3 regions of the Oryzifoliimicrobium ureilyticum genome follow, and region 3 is predicted to be linked to each of the others. Evidence: riboswitches for the same ligand, from Rfam matches in the RefSeq annotation. Region 3 holds a riboswitch; each other region holds the start of a gene.
What was found. A riboswitch is a leader RNA that binds a small molecule or an ion and turns the genes downstream of it on or off. The one in region 3 is predicted to bind cobalamin.

Region 1 (9,629 bases), on a different contig from region 3:
AAGCAAAGCCCCCATGAAAAGCGAAGCGAAAAACAAACCGCCACGAAAGCCAGAGCCGATGGAAATGGCAGATGCGAGCGCTTTCATGAAAAACAGTGCGAGGAGAGCCGCCAGCCCAACCTCATGAGCCAGATTGATATGAAGAGCGCCATGGCCGGCGGACATGATCTGTGGCGTGATCAGAGCGAGGAGCCCGATGGCAAGTCCGCCGATTGCCGGACGAAAAGGCTGCGAGATCGAACTCCGACGTGCTAATTCTTCCACCAGCGAGACGCCCTGCATGATCAGAATGCCGACACCGGCGCAGATGGCTCCGAGCACAATGGCAGGGATGTAATCGGGTGGGGCAACCGACCCAAACCCGCCGATATCAATTATGAAGTCGCTTCCGGACAAAAGGTTGGATACCAGTGTCGAAACCAGCGCTGCAACGACGACGGGGGTCAGCGCGGTAATGGTATAGGTACCAATAATCAGTTCGAAGGCGTAAAAGGCGCCTGTGAGCGGTGCACTAAAGGCTGACGCGATGGCGCCTGCTGCCCCGCATCCCACCAGGATCCTGAGATCGGCGCGTCGCAGCTGCAATTTAATACCGAACTTAGAAGCGATTCCGGCAGCAAGCTGTGTATAGCCGGCTTCGAGGCCGACAGATGCGCCAAAGCCGTTCGAGAGCAGATTTTGCACGACCACCAGGATACTGTCCGTCAAGGACAATCGCCCGCCGTGGAGCGCATTTGCCTCGATAGGGTCGACCATCAGCCTCTTTCTCGTCTTGCTCAATATGTAGAGCAAAATGCCAAGGATGATCCCGCCTGCAACGGGTGCCAACATGAGCACGAGTTTGTTGTCAATGTAAGATGAACTCAGTCTTGCATCGTCATCGATGCCAAAGATGAGTTGATGCATCTCACTTGACGCAAGGCTCATCCCCGTTACCACAAGGCCAGAGGTGACGCCAATAAACGCTCCCGCCATGACCATACCGATTTCGGTACGCCTCAGAAGGAGGCGCAGTCGGGTTGGATCGACGGCCGTGCGAAGAGAGCCGAAACGGCTCATGTCTAACCTGAAGAACATCGTTACAGACTTAGCGGAGTGGCGAGATGGTCAAGGACTTCGTTTCTTAAAGCTCCGCATGATGGAAAATTGCGGCGAAAGCCAGACATCAAAAGCCGATTACCTAATTTAAGTGACTGTTATAAGACGACAATTCCTATCGAGAAAAGCTCTTTAAATTTTGGGTCCGGAACCACTGGTTGACTTCGCAGGCAGGCTTGCCTAACCATCTGATCCAGAACGGATGGTTCCGGCTGGGTGACGAGCTTGCCGGATGAAAAGGGAATGCGGAGGGGCCGACCCAATCCAGGGGCCTTTATCGCAGCCGACCCCGCGACTGTAGAGCGGCTAGGGTTTTCTCATCCGGTATTGGAGGGCGGTGTCAACCGACTGCATGGTGCAGCGGCCAACGCGCTAAGATACCGGAAAAGCCACTGGAAGAACGATCTGAATCAACCGGGGCAGGACGCCTCTCAAGTCTACGAATCGTCCGCCTTTTTCATGTCGTTGCCGGGAAGGCGAGGGAAGCCCGCCAGTATGATTGGGCCGGTCCTTCGGCTGGCCCAGTCATACTGATTGCCTCGAGCCAGGAGACCTGCCATGCGTGCCGGGCGAAGCCCTCAAACCGGGATATTGATCCTGAAGCCAGCACGGAGGTTGTCATGGCTGAACGAACGAATATTTCGTCCTGGCGTTTCGCACGTCACGACGTCGAGAGTGCGCAATGAAAGCTTCACCGGCTATCACACTGGTGCTCGGCGGCGCGCGCTCAGGAAAATCCAATTTCGCAGAACGACTGACACTCGAAAGTGGGCAGGAACCACATTATCTGGCGACAGGCCGGGCGTTCGACCAGGAAATGCAGGAGCGCATCGATCTGCATCGAAAAAAGCGCGGTCAATTATGGACAACGCACGAGGAGCCGCTCACCCTCGTCAACCAGCTTTCGAAGATCGACGGCGATGATCGTGCCATCCTCGTAGATTGCCTGACGCTTTGGATCACAAACTTGATGATGGAAGAGCGCGATGTTCCGCAGGAATTTGCGCTCCTTTGCGATCATCTTGTGAAAATGCAGGCGTCGGTCGTACTCGTTTCCAATGAAGTTGGCCTGGGCATCGTGCCCGACAACAAAATGGCACGCGACTTTCGCGATCACGCCGGCCGACTTCACCAGGCCGTCGCAGCGATTGCAGACAAGGTTTATTTTGTAGCGGCCGGTTTGCCGCTGACGATGAAAGGTTGAACGGCATGAGCCAGCAAAAAATTCCAGCCACCGTGATTACGGGTTTCCTTGGAGCTGGAAAGACGACAATGATCCGAAATCTGCTCACGAATGCCGGGGGCAAGCGGATAGCACTCATCATCAACGAGTTCGGCGACCTGGGTGTGGATGGTGACGTCCTGAAGGGGTGTGGCGCCGAAAGCTGCTCCGAAGACGATATCATCGAACTGACGAATGGCTGTATCTGTTGCACTGTCGCTGATGATTTTATCCCAACGATGACAAAGCTTCTGGAACGCGAAAAGCGCCCTGATCATATCATCATCGAAACCTCCGGGCTTGCCCTTCCTCAGCCTCTTGTCGCCGCTTTCAACTGGCCTGACATCCGCAGTGAAGTCACCGTCGATGGCGTCGTGACGGTGGTCGATAGCGCAGCCGTAGCTGCTGGCCGTTTTGCCGATGATCATGAGGCCGTCGAGTCGCGGCGGATGAACGATGACGCGCTCGATCATGAAAGCCCGATCGAAGAACTCTTTGAGGATCAGTTGACCTGCGCAGACCTGATCGTTCTCAACAAGACCGACTTGATCGACGCAAATGGTCTGACGCGGGTGCGCGAGGAAGTTAAGAGCCGTATTACGCGCAAGCCCACAATGATCGAGGCACGTCATGGTGGTGTTCCGGCGAGCGTTTTGCTGGGTCTTCACGTCGGCACGGAAGATGATCTCCAGGCCCGCAAGTCCCATCACGAGCTTGAGCACGAAGACGGAGAGCCGCACGATCACGACGAGTTCGATAGCTTCGTCGTCGAGCTTGGATCAGTCGCTGATCAGGCCGACTTCGTCGCGAAGCTGAAAGAGATTATTGCCGCGCACGATGTCCTTCGCCTAAAAGGCTTCGTTGATATCGCGGGCAAACCGATGCGCCTGCAACTCCAGGCGGTCGGCAGCCGTATCGATCATTATTTTGACCGTCCTTGGCAGTCAGGCGAAAAGCGTGCAACACGCCTCGTCGTCATCGGGCTGCACGACATGGATGAAACCGCGGTCCGGAACGCGATCGAAGCGCTCGTCTGAGCGGAGAAATAGATGCATCTTCTTCTGGCGCAAAAAGGAACCATCGCCGAAGGCGAGGAGGCTGTCGACCTCGGACAGTCGCCTGGTGATGTCCTTTTTCTTTCTGCGGCTGATACGGAACTGGCAGCGGTTGCTGCCGCTTTTGATCCGGATCAATGCGGTTTCTCTTTGCGTCTCGCAAACCTCAACAGTCTGCGCCACCCGATGTCTGTCGACACTTACGTGGAACGAACGGCGCGACATGCGAAGCTGATCGTCGTTCGCGCCCTGGGCGGGGCAAGTTATTTTCGCTACATTCTGGAAGCCCTCTTTGCCTGTGCGCAGCGCAGCGGCGCCCAGATTGCAGTCCTGCCAGGCGACTCCAAGCCGGATGCTGGCGTCGCCCCTTATTCGAGCATGGCCAGCAAGGACGTAGAAGCCTTGTGGGCCTACATGATCGAAGGCGGCGATGAAAACACCCGCGGTTTCCTAGCGTATCTCGGCTCGATCCTGAAGGATGCAGAGCGACCTACGAGTGCCGCGCCGCTGATCAAGGCCGGCATCTGGTGGCCGGGCAGGGGCATCGTCTCTTTTGAGGATTGGGACAAACTTTCACTTGCTGCAAGCGCTGCAAACAACCGCAATTGTCGTTCCGTCGCCGGTATCGCGTTTTACAGAGCACATGTTCAAAGCGGCGCAATGCGCCAGGTCGAAGCGCTCGTCGAGGCACTCCTCGCCGAGGGGCTGCTGCCTCTGCCGATCTTTGCCTATAGCCTCAAAGACAGCTCATGCGTGGACATTCTTCGTGAGGTGCTGCAGCGGGCAAAACCCACCGTCATGATCAACACAACGGCTTTTGCCATTTCGGCGCCTGGAAGGCAGTACAAGCCGACCGTGCTGGACGAGAACGACGCGGTCGTTTTGCAGGCCATCTTCTCCTCGTCCTCGCGAGAGAACTGGCACGAATCATCTCAAGGTCTGTCAGCGCGTGATCTAGGCATGCATGTTGCCTTGCCTGAGGTGGATGGACGGGTCCTGGCGCGGGCCATCTCTTTCAAGGCAGCTGCCCGCTATGACAGTCGTGTTGAAAGCAATATCGTGACCAGTGTCCCGGATCAGGGACGCATGGCCTACACCGCCAAGCTCGCGGCGGCCTGGGCAACGCTGCGTGCCAAAAAACTGGAGCAGCGGAAAATTGGCCTCATCCTCGCCAATTACCCCAATCGCGATGGCCGCCTTGGAAACGGCGTTGGTCTCGATACACCAGCCGCAGCATTTCAGGCGATGCAGGCCATGTTTCAAGCTGGTTATGCATTGAGTGGTCTGCCTGATAATCCCGGCGCACTGATCAATCAGTTGCAAGAAGGGCCTACAAATGCGGATCGCGTTGATAGGAAGATTCGCTGCCGACTACCTATTGCGACTTACCGCGAATTTATTGCCTCTCTGCCGCCCGCCATCATTGCGGAAATCGACGGCCGTTGGGGGCCTGCAGAAAAAGATCCAAATTTTCTAGATGGTGCCTTTCCGCTTTCATTTCTTCAATTCGGTAATCTGCTTGTCGGGGTTCAGCCTCCTCGTGGGTACGAGATTGATCCGAAGGAAAGTTATCATTCGCCGGACCTCGTTCCGCCGCATGCCTATCTTGCCTTTTACGCTTATCTGAGGGGCGTCTTTCAGGCTGATGCTGTGATCCACATGGGCAAGCATGGAAACCTCGAATGGTTGCCGGGAAAAGCCCTCGCTCTTTCCGAGACATGCTACCCAGAGGCCGTGCTTGGCCCAATGCCACATCTTTATCCTTTCATCGTCAATGATCCCGGGGAGGGCACACAAGCAAAACGGCGCTCTTCGGCGGTCATCATCGATCATTTGACGCCGCCTTTGACGCGCGCCGAAAGTTATGGCGCGCTCAAGAACCTAGAATCTCTGGTCGACGAATATTATGATGCCGCCGGCGGCGATCCGCGGCGCTTACGCCTTCTTCAGCGGCAGATTTTAGACTTGGTTGCCGATATCGGCCTAGACCGCGATGCTGGCATCGGCCGTGATGATAGCGAGACTGAATCGCTCCGCAAGCTCGACGCCTATTTATGCGATCTGAAGGAAATGCAGATCCGCGACGGCTTGCACATCTTCGGCGTTTCGCCCGAAGGTCGGTTGTTGACTGATCTATGTTTGGCGCTTGCTCGCGTGCCGCGGGGATCGGGAGAGGGGGCAGATGCCAGTCTGCAGCGCGCGATTGCCCAAGACGCCTTCGCAGATGCGCGAGATTGGAAAGGCGTCTTCGATCCGCTGGACTGCGACATGGCTGCGTCTTGGACGGGCCCTCGGCCGGATATCCTGGCAAAGCAATCCGAGGCGGTCTGGCGTACGGCCGGAGATACAGTCGAACGCATAGAGCTGCTGGCCGCCGAGTTGGTGGCGGGTGAGCTGGAATGCCCCGAGGGTTGGGCCAGGACGCGAGCCGTTCTCAAACGAGTTGAGGAGGAGATTAAGCCGAGCCTTGTCGCCTGCGGTCGGTCCGAAATCGAAGCGCTTCTTCGCGGATTGGATGGACGATCGGTTGCGCCTGGGCCTTCTGGTGCACCGACCCGTGGACGCCCTGACGTTCTGCCAACCGGACGAAATTTCTACTCTGTCGACAGCAGGGCAGTCCCGACCCCGGCAGCTTACGAGCTGGGCCGCAAATCGGCCGAAATGCTCATCCGCCGCTATGTTCAGGACCATGGGGAGTGGCCGGTCTCTTTCGGCCTGACAGCCTGGGGCACCGCGAATATGCGTACCGGCGGAGACGATATTGCGCAGGCGCTTGCCCTCATTGGTGCCAAGCCGGTGTGGGACATGGACTCGCGCCGCGTCACGGGATACGAAATATTGCCGGGCGCTGTGCTTGGAAGGCCAAGAGTCGATGTGACGCTGCGTATCTCCGGGTTTTTCCGTGATGCCTTCCCGGAACAGATCGCGCTTCTTGACCGGGCCATTCGCGCTGTCGGTTCGCTTGATGAGGACGACGGTGAAAACCCGATCGCAATGCGCATGCGCCTTGAGGCGGAGCGCTTACAACAAGCCGGGTTAAGTGAGGGGGAGGCCCGCAAACGCGCCGGCTACAGAATCTTTGGATCTAAACCCGGTGGTTACGGCGCAGGGCTCCAGACACTGATTGACACAGGAACTTGGAAAGATCGCTCTGAGCTGGGAGAGGCTTACCTCGTTGCCGGTTCCTATGCTTACGGAGCATCCGAAGAGGGAGTGGCTGAACGCGGCATTTTTGAAGAGCAGATTCGCTCCCTCCAAGCTGTCGTTCAAAACCAGGATAACCGCGAACACGATATTCTCGACAGCGATGAATATTATCAGTTTGAAGGCGGCATGGCCGTCGCTGCGGAGCGCCTGAAAGGAGATCGGCCAGTGATTTATCACAACGATCACTCGCGGCCGGAAAAGCCAGTGATTCGTTCTTTGGAGGAAGAGATTGGCCGTGTTGTCCGCGGGCGTGTGATCAATCCGAAATGGATCGACGGCGTTCGCCGGCATGGATACAAGGGTGCGTCCGAGATTACCGCAACGGTCGATTATCTGTTCGCCTTTGCCGCCACGACAGGCGCGGTCAGTGACCATCATTTCGAGTCGGTTTATGATGCTTTTGTGCGTGACGAAACCGTTCGCGACTTTATGCTCACCAGCAATCCCGCGGCTTTCCAGGAGATGACTGAGAGGCTATGCGAGGCGATCGATCGTGGCCTTTGGCATCCACGCAGCAACTCGGCGCGTTTTGATCTTGAAGAAGCCTCCGGCCGACAAAGCAGACGTAATGATCTCAAAAATGATCTCAAAACGGAAACAGCCTAGACATGAGCGAAGACGTAATCCCGCCGGCGGATGATGCCCGGCATGCCGAGAAAATGGCAAAAAAGAAAGCCGCTCGTGACAAGATCATGGCGACGAAGACCGAGGAGAAGGGTCTCGTCATCGTCCATACGGGCAAAGGAAAAGGCAAAACATCAGCAGCCTTCGGCATGATCTTTCGGCATATTGCGCATGGCAAACCATGTGCTGTGGTTCAGTTTATCAAGGGAGCGATGTCGACGGGGGAGCGCGATCTGATCGAGCGGCACTTTTCGGATATCTGCCAGTTCCACACCATGGGCGAGGGCTTTACCTGGGAGACGCAGGACCGAGCGCGCGACGTTGCAACGGCAAAGGCCGCCTGGGAGAAAGCGAAAGACCTGATCCGTGACGAGCGCAATTCGATGGTGCTTCTGGACGAAATCAATATTGCGCTGCGCTATGACTACATCGACCTAACAGAGGTCGTCAGCTTCCTGAAAGACGAAAAACCGTACATGACGCATGTGGTCTTAACAGGCCGTAATGCGAAGGAAGAACTGATCGAGATCGCGGACCTCGTTACCGAAATGGAACTGGTGAAGCATCCGTTCCGGTCGGGAATCAAAGGGCAACTCGGCGTGGAGTATTGAGTGATAGGAAGCCAAAAGGTGATTAATGGCTACGCAGGCCCGCGCAGGTAGATCCAGATCGGGTTTGCCGGATCCGCTAACAGTTTAATCGCAAAGGCAATACAGATTGCGACCAGCAACGGTCGGATAAGCCGCGCGCCAATGCGCATGGCAAGACGTGAGCCAACCTGAGCCCCTAAAAACTGACAGATCCCCATGATGAGGCCCAGCTTCCAAAGGATGGAGCCGGTGAACATGAAAACCAGCAATGCGCCTAGGTTCGAGCCAAAGTTTAGAAGCTTCGTGTGCGCTGTAGCCTTCAGGACGCCAAAGCCGGCAAGTGTAACAAAGGCCAGCATAAAGAAGGATCCCGTTCCGGGACCGAAGATACCGTCGTAAAAGCCGATGAGGGGAACGAAAGTCAGTCCGAAGGCAAAAGCGCTCATGCGCCGGTGACGGTCCAAGTCATCGAGGTTGGGTTTGAAGGCAAAATAGACAGCAATTGCAATCAGCAAAGCTGGCATGATTGCGCGCAGCAAGTCGCCTGGCACAAAGGTCGTCAAGGCAGCGCCGAGAGCTCCGCCAATCGCTGCCATCAGGCCCATCGGCAGCTGCGTTTTCAGGTTCACATGGCCTTGCCGCGCATAAGCAATCGTTGCGGAGGCGGAGCCGAAGATCGCTTGTACTTTGTTGGTGCCAAGCGTTTGAACGGGCGGGATACCGGCGATCAGCAGCGCGGGCACTGTGATGAGGCCGCCTCCGCCTGCGATGGAATCTACGAATCCTGCGAAAAAACCAGCAAAGGCAAGGAGCAAGAGAAGATGGGGGGCTATGTCGGCCAAGGCAGCAATCCAATAAAGAGGTACGTGCCTTCTTGCATTTCATGCAAGGTGCTGCAATGCCTGGCAAAAAATTGAAGCCAGTCCGATGGCGTCAACAAGGACCGAAGAATGGAAGTGTCAAGCGATGGACATTCGAGTTCCGCAACGCCGAAGCTCTTTATGCTTGGGGTCGGATGTGAGCGTGGTACAGGCAAAGCTGAAATGGATGAGCTCGTAGCCGAGGTCTTGAAGCGGGCAGGCGTATCGCCTCACGAGATAAAGGCCGTTGCTTCCATTGAGAAGCGTCGCTACGAACCTGCCGTCTGTTGGCTCGCCGATCGCCTCGCTCGCCCTTTATTGACCTTTTCAGCCCAACGGCTTGAGGAGGAAACGCCGCGGCTGATCCACCCCTCAGACCTCGTTTTTGCGCATGTTGGCTGTCACGGTGTGGCCGAAGCGGCAGCTCTGGCGGCTGCCGGCAAAGATGGAAAACTCGTCATCGCGAAAACAAAGTCTGCGCATGCGACGGCGGCTCTTGCCAGTACCCAGTAGTTGCGAGCATTTTTATCGGGGCTATGCTTTCCGCCGACTCGACTTTTGAAAACGCGCCTTCAAGGACAAGCTGCATGCACAAGGTAATTTACGACACGGATCCAGGCGTCGACGACGCAATGGCGCTGTTATTTCTCCATCGCCATCCGGAAATCGACCTGATCGGTATTACGACGGTCTTTGGAAATGCGGCGATTGAAACAACGACCCGTAATGCGCTTTTTCTTAAGCAGCAATGGAGCATTGCCGCGCCGGTGGCAAAGGGTGCGGGCGTTACGTTCGATCGCAAGCGTCGGGGTGCAGCATGGCCGACAATGGTGCACGGTGACAACGGCCTTGGAAATATTGCCGTGCCAGAGTTGATCGATTTACCTCTCGATGCGAGACCGGCGCATCGCTTCATCATCGACACCGTGCGCGCCAATCCGGGAGAAGTGCGCATAGTCGCTGTTGGACGTAT
Region 2 (9,629 bases), on a different contig from region 3:
CGGAGAAGAACCGCGCCGCAATCTGGGAAATCGATCGACGCACAGGCGCAAGACGCATCTTTGCTTCGGGCCTGCGCAATCCGAACGGGCTCACATTCAACCCCGAGACCCGCAACCTCTGGACCGTCGTCAACGAGCGGGATGAGCTTGGCCCCAATCTCGTCCCTGATTATATGACCTCCGTCAAAGATGGTGGGTTCTATGGTTGGCCGTGGAGCTACTACGGCAATCATATCGACGAGCGTGTCTATCCACAGCGTCCGGACATGGTTCAAAAGGCCGTTAAACCCGATTACGCGCTCTCCAGTCACGTGGCCGCCTTGGGCCTAACGTTTTCTCTTCATTCCGCTATGCCGGACGCCTATGCCAACGGCGCCTTCATTGGTGAACACGGGAGCTGGAATCGAAAATCGTTCAACGGGTATAAGGTTGTCTACGTGCCGTTCGACAAAGGTCAGCCTGCCGGAAAAGCGCAGGATATCGTGACAGGCTTCATTCAGAACGAGAAAGTAAAGGGAAGGCCTGTCGGTCTCGGCATCGACGGTACCGGAGCATTGCTGATCGCCGATGATGTAGGGGATACCGTATGGCGCGTATCTGCCGCCGACGGGCGTGTGACGCCTCGTCCAATCGGAACAGATGATCTCTCGGCGCCTGCACCGTAGCAGAAGGTGGTGGTGGTTGGTGGGCTTTAGTTGCTCATCTTTGATTGAAATGCCGCCTGCCGCCCCCCGTATCGCTCGGCTCAGAGAATTCCAGGAGACGCCGAACTTTTTCTTGAATATGAAGTTAGTTGGACATGCCCAGGTACTATTTCCATATCCGTGAAGGCGACGACCTTGCGCATGATGACGAAGGTCTCGACCTTCCAGATCTAGAAACAGCGCAGAAGGAAGCCTTGGAAGCGGCTCGTGATATGCTTGTCGAGCTGATAAGGAGCGGGCTTCCTGTTAACGGACAATGCTTTGAGATCTGCGACGAAAAAGGTAAAGTTCTACAGGTGGTTCCATTTCGAAAAGTTCTTAATCTCACCTAAGCTCGCGCATCACCTTTCCCATCATCTCCTCCGCCTACTATCCTGGAGCTGCACCAACAGGCAATCCTTCCTTGCCGCATTCCTCCACCTTGACGCAGGTTCCTGTGCATCCTATGCGTAAGTGACGGTTCCCGGAGGAAGTCTCCAATGGGATTAATAGGGAACACGGTGAGGAAGACCCAAAAGGGGCCAAAACCGTGGCTGCCCCCGCAACTGTAAGCGGATTGTCGATCATCCTCGGCCGAAAGGCGTGCCACTGCGACAGCGGGAAGGCAGATGCGAGATATAAATCCGCGAGCCAGGAGACCTGCCGTCGAACATAATCCCATTAGCCGGGCGGGGATGCCCGGAAGGAGCAACCATGTTTGACCGGTCTTGCAACCGAATCCCGACCTCTATTCGCGTCAATGTGCGGTACAGCCGAGAGTGAAAAACTCTGCATCGAGCACTCACTATTGCCGTCTCGCTTGCATAGAGGTCTTCCCGTGCGCCGATTTATTATCGCCCTCGCTTTTCTTGTCGGTCTTGTCGCCGGACCGCCGGCTTTCGCCGCTTCTTCCAGCCATTATCCTCTCACCATCAGCAATTGCGGGAGGCAGGTGAATTTCACCAAACCACCGGAAAAAATCGTATCGATCGGGCAGGGCATGACCGAGATTTTGCTCTCTCTCGGACTTTCTGACAAAATTGCAGGAACAGCGGTCTGGGTCGGCCCTGTGCTTCCGCAATATCAAGAGGTCAATAGTAAGATCAAACGCCTTGCCGATAACGATCCCAGTTTCGAATCGGTCGTTGGTCAGGAGCCTGATTTGGTTGCTGCCGAATTCGAATGGCATGTGGGCGCGCAAGGATCGGTGGGCCGCCGCGAACAGTTCGCCGACCTTGGTATCAATACCTACATCGCGCCCGCAGATTGCGTTGCGAAGACCAACACTGACGGCGGCGACGGGCTTCGAAAAGAGCTCTTCTCGATGGATCTGATTTACCAGGAAATCGCAGAACTCTCGCAAATCTTCGATGTTCGGGATCGTGGAGATGCGCTCATCGCAGATTTGAAAAAGCGAGAGGCACGAGCGGTCGCCTCCATTTCAGGCGCGTCGGGAAAGAACCTGCCCATCGTTTTCTGGTTTTCCAGCAAGGAGGTCAATGGCGATGCTTTCATTGCAGGGAAAAACAGTGCCCCCGCCTACATTCTCAAAACGATCGGTGCGAGAAACGTTGTGACGACTGAGGAAGAATGGCCACTGGTCGGGTGGGAAACGATTGCGCAGGCAAATCCCGCCGTCATCGTTCTGGCCGTCATGGACCGTCGCCGGTATGCCGCGGATGATCCGCAGGTCAAGATCGACTTTCTTGAGAGCGACCCGGTGACGAAGGAGCTCGATGCGGTAAAGAACAGGCGGTTCGTGTTGATGGACGCGCAGTCGATGAACCCGACGATCCGAACCATCGACGGGATCGAAACACTTGCCAGCGGCATCAAAAGCTTCGGCCTGACGCAGTGAAACCTGCCATTTTCAGCAAGCATGGCGCGCCTGTGTTTTTTGTACTCGCCATCACTGCATTGATCATGCTGGCTTTGATGATCAGTCTCGCCGTTGCAATCGGCGAGATACCGATACCACTATCCACGACGGCCAAAGCCGTTTCGAACCGGCTTTTCGGGACATCCTTTTACCTCAGTCGTATCCAGGAGGGCATCGTCTGGGACTATCGTCTTAGCCGTGCTATTGTTGCTGCCAGTGTCGGCGCGTCCTTAGCCGTGTGTGGCGTCGTGCTTCAGGCCATGTTGCGAAATCCGCTCGCAGAACCCTATGTTCTTGGCATCTCGGCGGGCGCTTCCGCAGGCGCTGTCGGCGTCACCATCCTCGGTCTCGGCTATGGCATTCTTTCGCTTTCTGGCGGCGCGTTTATTGGCGCGGTGCTTGCATTTTTGCTTGTCGCTGCGCTCGCTTCAAGCGCGGGCGGGTCGAGCGAAAGGATCATCTTATGCGGCGTTGCCGGATCTCAGCTCTTCAATGCGTTGACGTCTTACATCGTCACGACATCGGCAAGTGCGGAACAGGCGCGTGGCGTTTTGTTCTGGCTTCTCGGCTCCTTGAGCGGAACGCGATGGCCTGATGTGTATCTTTCAGGACCCATTGCATTAGCCGGGCTTGCCATTTGTCTATGTTATAGACGCGCGCTTGATGCCTTTGCTTTCGGCACGGACTCAGCTGCAGCGCTAGGTATTTCGGTTCGCAATGTGCAAGTCGTTCTTTTTGCGGTCACCGCTGTGATGACGGCAGCCGTTGTCAGTACCGTCGGCTCGATCGGCTTTGTCGGCCTTGTTGTTCCACATGCCGCGCGATTTCTTGTCGGGCCTGCCCATGGAAAACTTCTTCCCGCTGCTGCGCTTGGCGGAGCCATCTTCATGATCCTCGCCGATATCATCTCGAGGACCATCGTGCCGCAACAGGTCCTGCCGATCGGCGTGGTGACGGCACTGGTCGGCGCGCCAGCGTTCGCGCTCATCCTCTACCGCGTACGGAGAACAGCGTGACCATCGCAACCGACAACGTCACTTATACAGTCGGCGACGCGATAATTATCGATGGCGTCACAATTGCAGCGACTGAAGGCAAGATATTGGGTCTCGTAGGGCCGAACGGATCGGGTAAGTCGAGCCTTTTGCGATTGATCTGTCGCCTGCGACGCGCGAAGAGCGGCGTTATTCGTCTCGGTGGAGAAGATCTTTGCACGATGTCGAGGGGCGCTCTCGCCAGCCGGGTGGCTATCGTGGAACAGCAAACGTCAACCGATACGCCGCTGACAGCCCGTGAGGTGGTGAGCCTCGGCCGTACACCTCATCGCGGATTTTTATCCCCGTGGAGCAGTGAAGATGAGCAAGCCGTCGAAGAGGCGCTTGAGCGGGTCGATATGAGCGCGCGCGCGGAACGGTTCTGGCACACCCTTTCCGGCGGAGAACGCCAGCGCGTTCAACTTGCCAAAGCGCTTGCGCAGCGCCCAAGCGAGTTGCTGCTCGACGAACCCACAAACCATCTCGATATTCAGCATCAATTGGAAATTCTGTCGCTTGTTTCCAAACTCGGGATCACCTGCATCATTGCCATGCACGACCTCAATCTGGCGGCCATGTTCTGTAACAGCCTTGCCGTCTTACAAAACGGTAAAGTCGTTGCGTCGGGCAGTCCTGAACATGTATTGACCGCTGATCTGCTTGCTCAAATCTTCCGCGTCAAGGCGCATGTGGAGCGATCAGCGGTTCATGGGCGCTATCACATTCAATACCTGATCGATTGATCGCTCCAAGACACTATTAATTGGACGCGTTGTCGCACATTGGGATGGGCTTGGGCGGCGGCGCAGGATGATCCTGTTTATATCGCGCGATGACGGGTTCGAGCTTTTCCTTTGGCCAGAACACCGGCGTGCCGATCTCTTTGAGGCAGCTCTCGTTCCAGTAAGGCCTGCTTGTCGATGAGGCACGTCCCGCCGCAACAGACTGCGCGACCGCCTTGATGTCCTGAGACTCCGGATAAATGTAGACCGTAGTCGGATTGTCTTTAACCATTGCCAGAACCTGCGGCGCGTCGGACGGCGACCAGCTGGTGCAACCATCGCTTCTTCCGCCTGCATAGGTCACAAGATTGCCGAGAGGCACGAGACCGTCGCGATTGGCGTAGGGGCTATCTGTCTTCTTTTTCATGCAGATGCCGGCGACTTTTGCGGCAGCATGGCCGCCGATCGCCCGCTGCCGTGCATTGGCCGTTTCGCCCATGCCGTCGAACTGCACGAAGGATCGTGTCAGCACGGCTTCCTGCTTTGCACCCGCGTGATAGTAACCTTTGAAAGAGGTCTTGATCTCGCTTGTTAAATAAGGCCCGCCAGCCGTGAGGTTGGAATCGAGGGCGTTCCCGAAATTCTTCGCGCAGAGCCTCCCATTAGAGAAGTTTGCCGCGCCGGGCAGGTTGCGCCCGCTGCCGTGGCCTGCCGATATGACGCGGAACGATTGCTGTGCCTCGCAGATGGTGTAAAAGCGGCCACTTGAGGTCCCATCGGTTCCTGCATTTGGACGCGTGGCGTCCATGGCGAAATAGCAAGAGTTCTTCACCTTGCCTTCGGCAACTTTGGAAAAATAAAGGGCACGTGCTCTTTCGAGCACGGGAAGCGCAATTTGTCCGTCGCCTTCGCCAATATGAGGCTTTAGCCATGCAGGAATGGCAGAGGAGGCGGCCTGTGCTGAAGGAAGGGGCGCCGCTGCTGCAGCGACAAGGCTGAAGACGGTGAAAAATCCGGATCGCGAACAACGCAAGGGATGTCTCCTAAGTGCTAGCCAGAGCAAGGGCTATAAAAGTCTGTTGGTGCCGTCGCAGCGTGATCGAGCGTCTCACGCTGTTATATCATTCTTAAGAAAGCCTTAACATCGCACTTCCAACCGCGTTGCCACGAGCTGTGAATAGTCCGTGCCTTTAGGGTCGCTGAAAAACAAGGAGGTCAGCATGGCCTGATTTTCGGCAAGTATTTCTTTTGAATTGGGTCGGACCACCTTGCGAGAGCAGCGATTGAAGCCCTGCCCAGTCACCTTCAAGTCTTTGTCATCGACAAAGTCGAGAGCTGTGTAAAGGCTCGGGTCGTAGACTCCGAATATGATCAAACCCTTCAAAGGTGTCGGCTGCTTTGGCTTTTGCACGAAGGAAAGGGTCAAGGCGCCGTCGCTATAGTCGGCATGCAGCACGTCAGGCGGATCGAGTGTTACCGCTTTGCCATTGATCGTGATATTGGTGTAAAAATTGTATTGAGCCAGGGATTGTTTGACGGTTTTGGCAACTGCTTTCAGCTCTGGTGGGTCTAGCGTGTTATTTTGGTTTTTGTCGTAGTCCAGCAGAACGGATGAGGAGAAAACCTCGTCGAAGCGCCAGATATCGTGCACTTCCATCAGATTTCCGCTGGCATCTGAGATCGCCTCGAACTTCGCATCAACGAAAATATGCGGATGCGCAAGCGCCGCCGAGGGAGCTGCCAATGCGCAAAGCGTGCTGGCTATGGCAAGGACCCATGTTACTTCGGCTTGTTTGACGTTTTGCAGCTTCATATCAGAGCTGAGTGTTCAGCGATTGCGTCCGATTTAAGTTTTCGCGCAAAAAATCATCTTCTTGATCTTCAAATTGACGATAAGTTGAAGAAGAGGAAATTCTGGTGTCAAGCGTGATGACTTCGAAGTAGCGGCCTGCTTCGAACGCGCGATACGTCCCCACGAAAACCACGCCCGAAATTCGCCCTGAGCGAACGCGTTAAATAGCCTGCCGGACAAAGGAATCGTCCAGGCGATCTTGAATTTATTCCAGTGAGTGCAAGGTGAATGGAAGAACGCACGCTGGCAGGAAAAGTACGGATTAGAGGGGATGCGGATGATAGGAAACGACGCCCATTCTGCCGTTGTATTGATGAGACGTGTCTGAGAATGAATTGGTCATGGCAGTCCCTAAAACAGACGTATCTCACGAAACCGGTTTTGCTACGGTCCCTTCCTGTCGGCGTTGTAATTGCCGCCGGGGTCGTGGCAACCAGCTGGACCCACACGCTGCTCAGCGATCATCAGGATCTCGTGGTCCACACATTCCAGGTCATCGATACCACCAAGGACGTGCTTATCGGTCTGGATGATGCAGAAACCGGTCAACGCGGTTATCTTCTGAGCGGCGATCGACGGTATCTCGATCCTTACGATAAAGCGCTTTCCAGGTTGATCCACCTACGCAGCGATCTCAAGACGGGGATTTCCGATAATGCGGATCAAGAAGAGCGGGTTCGCCGGCTTGACACGTTGATCGACACAAAGCTCGGTGAACTGAAGCATTCGATCGACGTTCATGATAACCAAGGTCCCGATGCCGCAAGGGCTCTCGAGGTCGCGATGATGGAAAAAGCGACCATGGACGATATTCGCCGTGTCATCGGCGACCTCACGGAGAGCGAGAAATCGCTTCTCTCGAAGCGCCAATCCGAAGTCGACAAGGATGAAACCCGTATCCGGATCGTTGCGGTCCTGGTCGGCCTTGCTTCATTTGTGACGCGTATGCTTGTTGAGCTTTATCTGGCGCGCAAAAATAAGCGCGGTTCCGGAAACGCCGCCGCGCTGCGTTGAGTTGGGCCGTATTGCGGAGGTGGTGATAAACTTGGAATGGAAAAGGGGCGCGGCGAAAGCCGCGCCCCTCATCTGTTGACTCATTTATACGAGGTCGAAACGGTCCGCGTTCATCACCTTCGTCCAGGCAGCGACGAAGTCGTTTACGAATTTTTCCTTGGCATCTGACTGCGCATAGACTTCTGCCAAAGCGCGAAGCTGCGAATGTGAGCCAAAGATCAGGTCAACGCGCGTACCCGTCCAGCGAAGTTCGCCGCTCTTGCGATCGCGACCTTCGTAAACGCCGTCTTTGCCTTCGACAGGTGCCCACTGCGTGCGCATGTCGAGAAGGTTGACGAAGAAGTCGTTCGTCAGCGTTTCCGGGTTGTGCGTAAACACACCATGTGCAGGCTGTCCGGCCTTGAGGACACGCAGACCGCCGACGAGTACGGTCATCTCTGGCGCGGTCAAGTCGAGAAGCTGTGCCCGATCAACGAGCGCCTCTTCCGGCTTCATAAATTGACGTCCGCTGAGATAGTTGCGGAAGCCATCTGCACGCGGCTTCAGAGCTTCGAAAGACGTGACATCAGTCTGTTCCTGCGAGGCATCAGCCCGTCCCGGTGTGAACGGAACGGTGATGGCGTGGCCAGAGGCTTTGGCTGCCTGTTCGACACCGGCTGCGCCAGCAAGGACGATAAGGTCCGCAAGCGAAATCTTCTTTCCGCCTGACTGTGCGCCGTTGAAGTCTTTCTGGATTCCCTCAAGAACACTGAGAACCTTGGCAAGCTGCGCTGGCTGGTTGACCTCCCAGTCCTTCTGCGGCGCAAGGCGAATCCGTGCGCCATTGGCGCCGCCTCGCTTGTCGGAGCCACGGAAGGTTGCAGCGGACGCCCATGCCGTCGAGACCAGTTCCTGTACCGAAAGGCCAGATGCCAGAACCTTGGCTTTCAGATCAGCAATATCCTTCTCGTCAACCAGCGGATGATCGACCGCAGGAATGACGTCCTGCCAAATCAGGTCTTCCTTGGGCACTTCGGGGCCGATGTAACGAACCTTCGGGCCCATGTCGCGGTGGGTCAGCTTGAACCAGGCGCGAGCAAATGCATCTGCGAATTGATCGGGATTTTCGAGGAAACGGCGCGAGATCTTTTCGTATGCCGGATCAAAGCGAAGCGCCAAATCTGACGTCAGCATGGTAGGGAGATGCTTCTTGGAAGGATCGTGCGCATCCGGGATGGACGGTTCTGCATCCTTTGCCTTCCACTGGTATGCGCCAGCCGGGCTCTTCGTGAGTTCCCACTCGAACTTGAAGAGGTTTTCGAAGAAGAAATTGCTCCACTGGGTTGGGGTCTGGGACCACGTCACCTCGGGGCCACCCGTAATGGTGTCTGCGCCAAAGCCGGTGCCGAACTTGCTCTTCCAGCCAAGGCCCTGATCCTCAAGGGCACCGCCTTCCGGCTCGGCACCGATGAGGGACGGATCGCCTGCACCATGCGTCTTGCCGAACGTGTGGCCTCCGGCGATCAGCGCGACAGTTTCCTCATCGTTCATCGCCATGCGGCGGAAGGTTTCTCTGATGTCGCGCGCCGAGGCGAGGGGATCAGGATTACCGTTCGGGCCTTCTGGGTTGACGTAGATCAAGCCCATCTGCACCGCGCCCAGGGGCTCGGAAAGCTCACGCTCACCGCTGTAGCGTTCATCTCCCAGCCAAGTGCCCTCCGGGCCCCAGAACAGCTCCTCCGGCTCCCACGTGTCGACACGACCACCGGCAAAGCCGAACGTCTTGAAGCCCATGGACTCAAGTGCTACATTGCCGGTCAGGATGAAGAGGTCTGCCCAGGAGATCTGGTTGCCATACTTCTGTTTGATCGGCCAAAGAAGGCGTCGCGCCTTGTCGAGATTGGCGTTGTCCGGCCAGCTGTTGAGAGGAGCAAAGCGCTGCTGACCAGCGCCTGCGCCGCCACGGCCGTCCGTGATGCGGTATGTGCCGGCGCTATGCCAAGCCATGCGGATGAAGAGGCCGCCGTAATGGCCGAAATCGGCTGGCCACCAATCCTGCGAATCTGTCATCAACGCGTGGAGGTCGCGCTTGAGACCCTCGTAATCGAGCTTTCCGAATTCGTCGGCATAGTTGAAGTCGGGGCCCATCGGATCTGCGATCTTGTTCTTCTGATGAAGGATCTGCACATCCAGCTGTTCTGGCCACCATTCCTTGTTGCCACGGCCTTTTGCACCTGCGGGGCCATGCGCAACGGGACATTTCCCGCCTGTTTCTACTTTGTTGTCCATGGGATTTCTCCTTGATAGCTCACTGTTCGGCTTGAAAGGACAGGTTTTCTATCGATGCTCCGACATCTAACCAGGAATATGAATCTGCATTAAGGCTTTGGCCGGTCTGTAGTCGTCGACGCCTAGCGGACTTCCTCCTGACGCCTTCTTATCCGAGGTTGGTATCAAATTTAAGTT
Region 3 (9,629 bases):
TTCATAGGCCCATTTTTCGCCTTGTGGCGGACGATCGCGCAGCTGTGCCAGGCACGGCGCGATGCGATCGGGCAGCGGATCGAGCGGCAAATTGGGCTGCTCTTTGTCACGCTGACGCCGTCCGCGCGAGCGCAGCACCTTGTCGTCGCCCAGAAGCGTCTTTGTCCGAGGTGGTTTGACCATGCCGGCCATTGCAGCAGGCAAAGCTTAACAACTCATGCATGAAGCGCGAAAGCGGAGCGGATCACCTGGAGCATCGGCGTGGAAAACGGGAAATTCGCGACGCCATCGCTAAGAAGATCGCGACGCACAGCCGACAGGCATTAAGGCGTAGCGAGCTTCATCAAGACGAGACCCGACAGGATGAGGCCGCCGGCGGCAAGGCGCATTGGATTGGCAGGCTCGCCAAGCAGGACGATACCGATCAGGAACGAGCCGAGCGCGCCAATACCGGTCCAGATCGTATAGGCGGTGCCAAGCGGCAGGATGCGCATGGCAAGGGCCAGAAGCCAGAAGCTCCCAAGCATGGCACTGACCGTGATCGCCGAAGGCCAGAGCCGCGAAAAGCCCTCGGATTGCTTCATGAAGAATGCCCAGACAATTTCCAGCAGACCAGCGCAGATGAGTAAAAACCAGGCCACAGAGCCCTCCTTTCGAAAGGCCGGGCCGTCCCGGTCAGCTATACCCAGATGGGAAGAGGGCGTTGCCTCTTACATCTCGATTTAGAGACTGCGCATACGAAATTCAAGCAAAGGGCAAGATCTGCCGCAGTTACACCGCGACGCCGGCAAGCCGGCGCCAATGACCGGGCGTTATGCCAAAGGCCTTTTTGAAGTGACGCGTGAAATGCGCCTGATCGGCAAAGCCGGAGTGGACGGCAATGCCAGCAAGCGGCTCCTCGCCCAACAGCAAGGTCTTGGCATAGTCGAGACGGCGCAACACCACATAATGGTGTGGGCTGGTTCCAAAAACACGGCGAAACTGGCGCGCGATCGTATAGCGGTCGAAGCCGGTGATGGCCTCAAGTTCCTGCGAGGAAACGCTGCGGTGGAGATGATCGCGTAGATAGTCGCGACATCGAAAGACTGCCTCGCGCGCAACAGCGCTCATGCGAGCACCACCTGCCGCATCCGCATGCTGCCAAAGACTAGCGGCAATCCGGGCAATCAAATCGTCGAGCGCCAGATCGGCGGGTTCGCCTTCCAGGTCGATCAGAGCTTCGGCAAGGCAAAGACGAAAAGCCTCATCCCTGATGACAGGGGCAGGCACGAAAGGCAGCCGGTCGCTGCCATCAGATGCTTCGATCAGCCGCTCCGGCGGCAGGTAAAGCATGCGATAGGAGAGGCCCTGTTCGTCACCGGCCGCGCCATCATGCAATTCGTCGGGATGCAGAATGATGATGTCGCCGGGCGTGCCGGCGCGCGAGGCACCGCGATAGCGAAAGGTTTGCACTCCGGAAAGCGTCAGGCCTAAGCCGTAGGTGTCGTGGCGATGCGGCTCGTACATCACACCATGAAAGCGCATCTCGATCCGCTCGATGCCGCGCACGACCGGCGCCTGCACAAGGCTTTCGGAAGGACCGAGCAGCCCGCACGAACGTTCAATACCGCTTCCGCCTGCGGCGGCTAGATGTTGACCGACTTGGTCCGGACCATCCGGCTGGTGCGATTTCGAAGCAAGGCTGCGCTGAGACATCAGGGACATCTTGTAGAGATAGGCGTTGCAAGCTGCAGCGACAACTGCGGGACACATATGGTTCCGAGCCGCACCAGTCTGATCCGCTCCGAGCCAGTTTTCGACCTTATTTCCTGAACGGAGCTTTTCTTCATGTTCGATACCAAGATTGCCATCGTGCTGCGCAACGATCTTCTTGCTTGGCAGGCATTGAATGTCACTGCGTTCCTGACGAGCGGCATCGTGGCGGCGAATCCGACGATCACTGGCGAAGCCTATCGCGACGCTAGCGGCAATTCCTATCATCCGATGGCCATACAGCCAATGGTGGTGCTGGCCGCAGACCAGGAAACTCTGCGCACCATCAACCGCCGCTGCCTGGAACGCAGCGTTGAAGCCTCCGCCTATGTGGAGGAAATGTTTTCAACCGGCCACGATGCGGCCAATCGTGAGGCCTTCGCCCAATTCTCCCCCGATGACATGAAGCTTGTCGGCCTCGCACTGTGGGCTGAAAAGAAGATTGTCGACAAGATCCTCAAGGGCGCCAAGATGCATCCTTAGCGCTATAAGCTGCGAAATGACCGGCAATGCACACCAGGACCGGGCGGCGGAGACCTATTCTCCTTCGCCGCTCAGCCGGCAACCCGCGGGTGCGCATCAGCGAAGCTGGCTCTCGATCGACTTCGTCCTCGACGTGACGACATCGCCGGTATGCCTCGTCGTGACGGTTTCGATCAGCACGATCCAGCATTCCTCGTCCGCCACCGGATTGTGCATCGTGCCGCGGGGCACCACGCAAAAGTCGCCTTCGTTCAGAACCGTCTCCACGTCGCCCTCAAACTGAATAACGAGCCGGCCTTTCACGACATGGAACATCTCGTCCTCATCGTCATGCTTATGCCAGGCGATCTGACCTTTCACCTTGGCCAGCTTTACGAACTGATCGTTGACCTGCCCGATCACCTTGGGCGACCAGTGATCGGCGACCGCCTGAAAAGCTTGCAGAAAATTGATCGCGCGTATCATGCGTCCCGTATCTCCATTTCGAACAAAGCGCTGATTTAGACGAGCTTTTCGACGGTGGATTGAACGTTCGTGCATCGTCTTAACACGACTGCACGTAGCCTTGCGCACCAGCAATTCTTCGCATGATCGTGCGAGTTGAATGTGACCCGGACATAAGCAATAAGATCGCTTGAAACGAGGCCGGGACGCACCGGCTTTTCGCAAATGACGGGAGCAGGCACGATCCATGACACTTCGCAGAATTCTGTCCCTTATGACCGGTCTCACCATCTTGATGAGCTGGCCCTTGATGCAGACTGCCAGCGCGCAATCAAGCGTTACTGCGGTTCAGTCCGATCGTCTGATCGACCACTACCGCGCCTATATCGGCCCGGCCGATCTCGTCAATTCGAACGGCGTGCGCCTCACGCAGCCCTGGCAGGTCATTCGGCAGGACCGCGCCAACTTTTATCAGTATAAGGTCCGCGACCGCGGCGATGAGCCGGATACCTTCTTTTCCGACGTAAAGAACAGACAGGCTCTGGAGGCCATGCTCAGCAACGGCCATATGACCGCCGAGGCGGCAAACATGATCATGCGCGGCGATGTTTGGGTAGACGTGGCCATCTATGGCCGGGGAGACACCGGCACCTGGATCGACGTGAAGGTCTCCGACTGATTGCCACCCAAAAATATTTGCCGCCGAAGCAAAGCAGCTTTGGCGGCGGAGCGTGCGGCAAAGACAAAAAGATAAAGTTGCCGCAGACCGTCAAAGGACGATGAAGCAAAGCAAGGCCGCTGTTGCCGTTCAAGATGGTATTGGACCCAAGTCTTCAGGCTTATCGACAGCAAGACCTGTCATCGGAGAGTGGATCTGTCTTGGAAGGCCCTGGCGACATCCAGATTCTATTTTGACCCAAGAGCTTGACTCTTCGCCGCAACAAGAACATTTCATGAACATCATAGATGTTGTTGCGATCGAGTCTCGCTTGTCGAGCAAGCGCAAGGGCATCGATGCTGGCGTGGCCTAAGGAACGCGCTGCGCTGTAAAGACTGCTCAAGGCCGGACTGGATGAAACAGGCGTACACACTCTCCGACTACATCGGCAAGATGGTGAAGCTCTATTGCGACGATTGCGGTCGAAAATACGAAAATTCAGGTTCGGCCATGTTCAACAAATATGGCGATGCAAACATGCCGCATCTGCGAAAGGTCATCGCCAAGGAAATGGAATGTGACGTGGTGGTGAAGGAGACCTTCTATCGCCAGTGCAGGATGACCTACGATATCTCGGAAAACGGTCCCCTTGCCATTTCCGACCCCACCTACACGCTCGATACGCTGATCGGCAATATTCCCGACTATGTGCTGCTGACGGCAAAATGCCTGACCTGCGAGAAGATGCAGCGACTCGACCGCTGGGAAATCCAGCGCCGGCTTGGCCAGCACACCAAGCTACGCGCCATCATGATGAGGCTGAAATGCAGCCAATGCCACCACAAAGGGCCTCGTCTTTTGTTCAGCAAGATGGAGCGATGAGGCCAAAGCGCCGGCTTCCAGGTGTCGACGGAACCTCACGTCACGGCACACGCGGTTCTCCATCAGATCCCGGTAAACGAGGATCGCCGAGACAGCATCGACAGAGATCGAATGCCGATCCGATACGATCAGATCGGCACCCTGAAGGGCGTACGACACGCCAATAACGTAGAGCGCGTTTATACGAGCGCGCTGTGCAAGCGAGCACTGAACAGCGAAGAACGGCTGAGCCGCCGCAAGGCCTTGGCTGCAGCGAGAACGGCAAGATCGATCAGAGGCTCGAGCAGGATGACGCTCATATAGGCAATGCCGAAGGTACCGATGCTGGCGAGGTTCGCGACCGTAAAGCCGTGACCATACAGCGCCCAGAAGGCAACCCAGGCAACGATTCCACCTTGATAGGCGGTCGAAAGCGCCAAGGCCTGACTATATGTCAGCTCCACATAGGGCGTATCTTTTGCCACAATTTTCCTGGCGAGAAGATGAATGCCCCATAGCGGAACGAGCAGCGTCGTGACGTTCATGCCATATTGCGGCAGGTCGAACGGCGCAAAGAACAGCCCCTGGATCAGCAAGCCGGCAGCAAGCCCAATCGCCGCGGCGCCGGAACCGAAGAGAAGAAGCAAGGTCGATCCCAGGATGAGATGCACCTCGGAAACGCCCACCGGATGATGCGGCAGAACCTCGAAGAAGCAAAAGACCAGGGCAGTGGTCGCCAGGCTGCGAAGCGCCAGGATGGCAGCGCCCCCGTCCCGGCGGATGTCCCCCGCCGCCATTTTTGCGGTGAGGCCGAAGCCAACCGCTGCCGTTGCGTAGCTCAACAGGATTTTAGCGCCGTCAACGACGCCAGGTTCGATATGCATATTGTCTCCTTCCGCGCCCACCGCGCGGTGCAGATAAGGTTGAGGCACAATGCCGGGATGGCAGGTCTCCTGGCTCGCAGGTCGTTGCTCAATCCGCCTTATCAGCTCATCGCCAATGGCATTCGGACGTCGCTCGCCGCTCACAGTTGCGGGGGCAGCCACGGTTTCGGCCCCTGATGGGTAATCCTCACCGTATTCCCTTTTCATCCGCCCTTCTCTCGTCAGACGGAACCATCAAAGACAGGTGTAACGAGGATCTTGAGAGGTGACAATCTTTAAGACACCTGGGTCCGGTGAAGCCAGTGGACAAAGAACGCCTTGAGCATCGAGCGCTCATTTCCAAGACGCGAAGGTGCACGTCCCCCGCCGCACGAAAGCGGGTAAAACAACAGATAGAATCGTCGTATTTATCTGAAAAACTTGAAGAAAATGGTAGCGGAGGAGGGATTTGAACCCCCGACACAAGGATTATGATTCCTCTGCTCTGACCTACTGAGCTACTCCGCCACGGAGTTGCGCGCCGTGTCCGGCCCGCGAGTGAGCGGCTTATAAGGCGGGGTTTGCCTGGCTGTCAAGCACGCAGGCCGGAATTTTTACCCCGAGAGCCGGCCGATCTGTCTCAGGCCGCGACGGGCGCGGCCAGCAATGTCTTCAGCGCTTCTTCTGCCGCGGGGTCACGCTCGGAACGGTCGATGAAACCGCCGCCATAAACACGGGCGTCATCGCCCGGTGCCGAATAAAGAACGCAGGCCTGACCGGGAGCAACCCCGGCTTCTCCTACCGAAAGATCAACATAAATGCCGGTTTCGTCGGCGTGAAGCACGGCAGGTGCCGGCGCGCGCGTAGAGCGGACCTTGGCAAAGCATTCGAAGCCCTTGCCGCGAGCGGCCTCATCAAGCGCTTCATCCCCCAGCCAGTTGACGTCGCGCAGATAAACGCGGTGTGTTTCCAGCGCTTCCTTGGGGCCGACAATGACACGGCGTGAGCGCGCATCGAGATAGACCACATAGAGAGGCTCGCCGGTGGCAATGCCGATGCCGCGGCGCTGGCCGATCGTGTAATGCAGGATGCCGTCATGACGTCCGAGAACCCGGCCGTCGAGATGGACGATCTCGCCTTCCAGCGCAGCATTGGGCTTCAGCTTGGCGATGACATCCGAATAGCGCCCCTGCGGCACGAAACAGATATCCTGGCTGTCGGCCTTCTGCGCTACGACGAGACCCATTTCCTCGGCAAGGCGGCGCGTTTCGGCCTTGGGCAGATGGCCGAGCGGAAAGCGCAGATAGTCGATCTGCTCCTGCGTGGTAGCAAAGAGGAAGTAGCTCTGGTCGCGCTCGGCATCGGCCGGGCGGTAGAGCGCGCGCCGGTTCGGCTTGCCGGGGGCGGGATTGGGGCGCGAGCGGATATAGTGACCGGTCGCCAGCGCATCGGCGCCCAGTTCCTGCGCCGTCGCCAGAAGATCGGCGAACTTGACGGTCTGGTTGCAGGCGACGCAGGGGATCGGCGTTTCACCGGCCACATAGCTTTCCATGAATGGATTGATCACCGTTTCGCGGAAACGGCTTTCATAATCCAGCACGTAATGGGGAATGCCGAGCGTTTCGCAAACGCGGCGGGCATCGTCGATATCCTGACCTGCACAGCACGAGCCGGCGCGGTGGACCGCCGCACCATGATCGTAAAGCTGCAGCGTGATCCCGAGAACGTCATAGCCCTCGCGCTTCAAGATGCCGGCGACGACGGAACTGTCGACACCGCCCGACATGGCGACGACGACGCGCGTATCTTCCGGCCTCTTGTCAAAATCCAGTGTATTCACGGGGCGCTCTTTCGGGCTCTCGCCGCCTGAATGCCATCGGCCTCATCTGCGGCGTATCATTTGAAGGAACGGGGTCGGCCGCCCTTCCTATCTATGCCGTCGATATAGAAAACCTATGCGGCAAGCGCAAGAGCGGGTTTTCTCGTCCTTTCGACCCGCCTTTTTTGGCGCGAAGACTTTAGCGCTCTTTTTCGGCCCCCTCTTTTCGGCATAAGGCATCCCATATTGAAGCGATCCGTTTTTCGAGCCACGAGATCTTTCCTTGAGCAAGCCCGCCAATCGCTATTACCAAGGCCCCGTCAGCGACCATTTCGACGGGCGCCTCTTCTTCAACCCGGATGCTGAGGAAAGCCTCGCAACATTCAAGGATATCTTGAAATGGCGCTTTAATGGCGAACGCTCCAAGTGGCCGAAACATCGGCCCGGACAAGAGACAAAGCCAAGGCTGCGTGTCGATGGCGGCGGGCTCATCATCACCATGATCGGCCATGCCTCGCTGCTCATCCAGGTGGCGGGGCTCAATATTCTCACCGATCCCGTCTATTGCGAGCGCGCTTCGCCTTTGTCCTTTCTGGGGCCGAAGCGCGTGAATAAGCCTGGTATCCGTTTTGACGATTTGCCGAAGATCGACATCGTGCTCGTCACCCATAACCATTACGATCACATGGATCTTGCCACCTTAGCACGGCTGAAAAAGGCGCATGACCCGCTCGTCGTCACACCGCTCGGTAATGACACGATCATCAAGGCGAAGGTACCGGATCTGCGGCTTTCCGTGCAGGATTGGGGAGATCGATTGCAGGTCGGCGAGACCAATATCCATTGCGTGCCCACCTATCACTGGTCGGCCAGAGGCACGCGCGACAGGCGTATGGCGCTTTGGGCGTCCTTTGTCATCGAAACGCCTGCCGGCATCGTCTACCATATCGGCGATACCGGTTTTGGCGATGGCCGGATTTACAGGATGATCGGCGAGCGCTTCGGCGCGCCGCGCGCCGCGATTCTGCCGATCGGCGCTTACGAGCCGCGCTGGATGATGCGCAACAACCATCAGATGCCGGACGAGGCCGTGCAGGGCATGATGCTGATGAACGCCCATTTTGCCGTTGGCCACCATTGGGGCACGTTTCAGCTGACCGATGAGGCGATCGACGCACCGCCCGAGGCCTTGGCGCAGTCGCTATCCAACCATGGAATCAGCAAAGAAAGGTTTCGCGCCTTGCGGCCGGGAGAAAGCTTTGAGGTGCCCGAAATCAGGGCATGACATGTCCATTGCAAATTGCATTGCGTGAAGCATTTAAGCATAATCGCACGTAGAGAACTGAGCCTGAAGCGCACGGAAAGCGCCGGGCCAGGATGAAGATGAGTGGAAGGAACCAAGTCCGCTGCACGGCGGCGGCAGCCAAATCGGAGACATCCCATGCCTATGGTCAGAGGAAGTGTGGAAGCTGACGAAGGTCTCGTCATCGCAATTTCAGCAGCGCAACTCGCTGCTGTTCTGGAAGGCGAGAGCATCGAACAGCAGGGAACGCTGGGTAACCGCTTGATCGGCGGGCTGCGGCTCCTCGGGTGCGCCGGTGAAGGCGTCGCGGCAGGTGCGCTTTTGGCAGCTCCCGAGCCGACCATGGTGACCAAGTTGGGTGGGGGTGCGCTGGCGGTTCATGCCGCAGATCAATGCGCGACGGGAGCGCGGCAGGTCTGGACCGGGCGCGATGAACGCTCTCTCACCGAACGGACAAGCTCATCGCTTGCAAGAAAGCTGGGCGCAAGCCCGCGCGCCGCTGGCAATATCGGCATGGCCGTCGACTTCATGGTTCCCATCGGCGGCGCGATGATGGCTGGCGCAGTGCGTGCCGCAGCCGTGAGAGCTGGGCGCATCTCGCTGATGGAGCATGAGGCGCAAGCCGGAAGCCGTCTCGGCGGCCACACGATAGCCCGCCATGTGGGCAAGGACGAAGCGTTCCTGCGCCAGCGCATCGCCGAAACAGCAACGCGTCGCGCGCCGCCAGCGGCCATTTCCTCTTTCACCAGCCTGCGTGTTGCGGAAGCCTCGATCTCGCGCGCCTTACGGGTCAATCAGGCACGCATCGTTCAGTGGTCGCAGAACGCTGCGCAAGGGGCCAAGCTCGAACCGCCGATCATTTTCGACGCAGGACGGGTCGTCGGCCACGGCATCGTGCGCAGCTCCGGCCAGTTGCAGCAAATGTCGAAACTGAGGATTATCTTGAAAAAAGAAACCTACAACGGCATGCAGCACTATATCCTGACGGCCTATCCCGTTCCCTGAGCAAAAGCGCTGAACATGACCAATACCGAAGAATTCGACGCCCTTGCGGGCTTGATCGGATCCTATCTCCATCAGGACATGGATCTGGAATATGAAACTGTGCCCGAAGCCATTGCCGGCTATTCCCGCGTGAGCGAAGCATCCCGCAAGGAACAATTGTTGAGGGACATGGACGCTTTCCTCGAGCGCTACCACAGCAGCCTTGAGGCGGAATTCGCAAAGCGCTACGGGTTCGACTTCACGCCCGACATCATCGGACAAAGCGTGCCCGAGTTCTTCGACATGGTGCGCACCATCCTCGCCGATCCCGAAAGCTACGCCCGTTACGAGCCGATCCAATAAGGCATAGCCGAAACAGACTAGTAAAAATGCTTCACATCGCCGTGGTGGCGCAGCGGTTCGGGCCGATAGGGCTTTACCTCGTCATATTGCAGAACGCCA

Region 1: it holds a riboswitch for cobalamin, as region 3 does, so the genes downstream of both, cobU (bifunctional adenosylcobinamide kinase/adenosylcobinamide-phosphate guanylyltransferase) here and VQ830_RS14525 (energy-coupling factor ABC transporter permease) in region 3, are expected to answer to the same signal.
Region 2: it holds a riboswitch for cobalamin, as region 3 does, so the genes downstream of both, VQ830_RS15800 (ABC transporter substrate-binding protein) here and VQ830_RS14525 (energy-coupling factor ABC transporter permease) in region 3, are expected to answer to the same signal.

The regions. Positions count from the first base shown of each region.
Region 1 is NZ_JBBBVQ010000002.1:44,095-53,723, forward strand. It holds gene VQ830_RS03410 (chloride channel protein) at 1-1,077, opposite strand, end outside; cobalamin riboswitch at 1,285-1,673, shown strand; gene cobU (bifunctional adenosylcobinamide kinase/adenosylcobinamide-phosphate guanylyltransferase) at 1,781-2,302, shown strand; gene cobW (cobalamin biosynthesis protein CobW) at 2,308-3,357, shown strand; gene cobN (cobaltochelatase subunit CobN) at 3,370-7,188, shown strand; gene cobO (cob(I)yrinic acid a,c-diamide adenosyltransferase) at 7,191-7,817, shown strand; gene VQ830_RS03435 (TSUP family transporter) at 7,847-8,638, opposite strand; gene VQ830_RS03440 (cobalamin biosynthesis protein) at 8,747-9,169, shown strand; gene VQ830_RS03445 (nucleoside hydrolase) at 9,244-9,629, shown strand, end outside.
Region 2 is NZ_JBBBVQ010000011.1:17,662-27,290, reverse strand. It holds partial or broken gene VQ830_RS15810 (PQQ-dependent sugar dehydrogenase) at 1-641, shown strand, start outside; gene VQ830_RS15805 (DUF6894 family protein) at 800-1,036, shown strand; cobalamin riboswitch at 1,145-1,365, shown strand; gene VQ830_RS15800 (ABC transporter substrate-binding protein) at 1,522-2,541, shown strand; gene VQ830_RS15795 (FecCD family ABC transporter permease) at 2,607-3,578, shown strand; gene VQ830_RS15790 (ABC transporter ATP-binding protein) at 3,575-4,339, shown strand; gene VQ830_RS15785 (hypothetical protein) at 4,356-5,351, opposite strand; gene VQ830_RS15780 (DUF1007 family protein) at 5,457-6,131, opposite strand; gene VQ830_RS15775 (CHASE3 domain-containing protein) at 6,552-7,184, shown strand; gene katG (catalase/peroxidase HPI) at 7,269-9,452, opposite strand.
Region 3 is NZ_JBBBVQ010000009.1:215,071-224,699, forward strand. It holds gene ligD (non-homologous end-joining DNA ligase) at 1-183, opposite strand, end outside; gene VQ830_RS14495 (DMT family transporter) at 324-641, opposite strand; gene VQ830_RS14500 (AraC family transcriptional regulator) at 772-1,563, opposite strand; gene VQ830_RS14505 (DUF2000 family protein) at 1,828-2,235, shown strand; gene VQ830_RS14510 (cupin domain-containing protein) at 2,332-2,700, opposite strand; gene VQ830_RS14515 (hypothetical protein) at 2,954-3,358, shown strand; gene VQ830_RS14520 (hypothetical protein) at 3,752-4,219, shown strand; gene VQ830_RS14525 (energy-coupling factor ABC transporter permease) at 4,399-5,082, opposite strand; cobalamin riboswitch at 5,126-5,333, opposite strand; tRNA gene VQ830_RS14530 (tRNA-Met) at 5,513-5,589, opposite strand; gene mnmA (tRNA 2-thiouridine(34) synthase MnmA) at 5,702-6,901, opposite strand; gene VQ830_RS14540 (MBL fold metallo-hydrolase) at 7,164-8,165, shown strand; gene VQ830_RS14545 (RNase A-like domain-containing protein) at 8,322-9,188, shown strand; gene VQ830_RS14550 (contact-dependent growth inhibition system immunity protein) at 9,204-9,530, shown strand; gene VQ830_RS14555 (T6SS phospholipase effector Tle1-like catalytic domain-containing protein) at 9,548-9,629, opposite strand, start outside.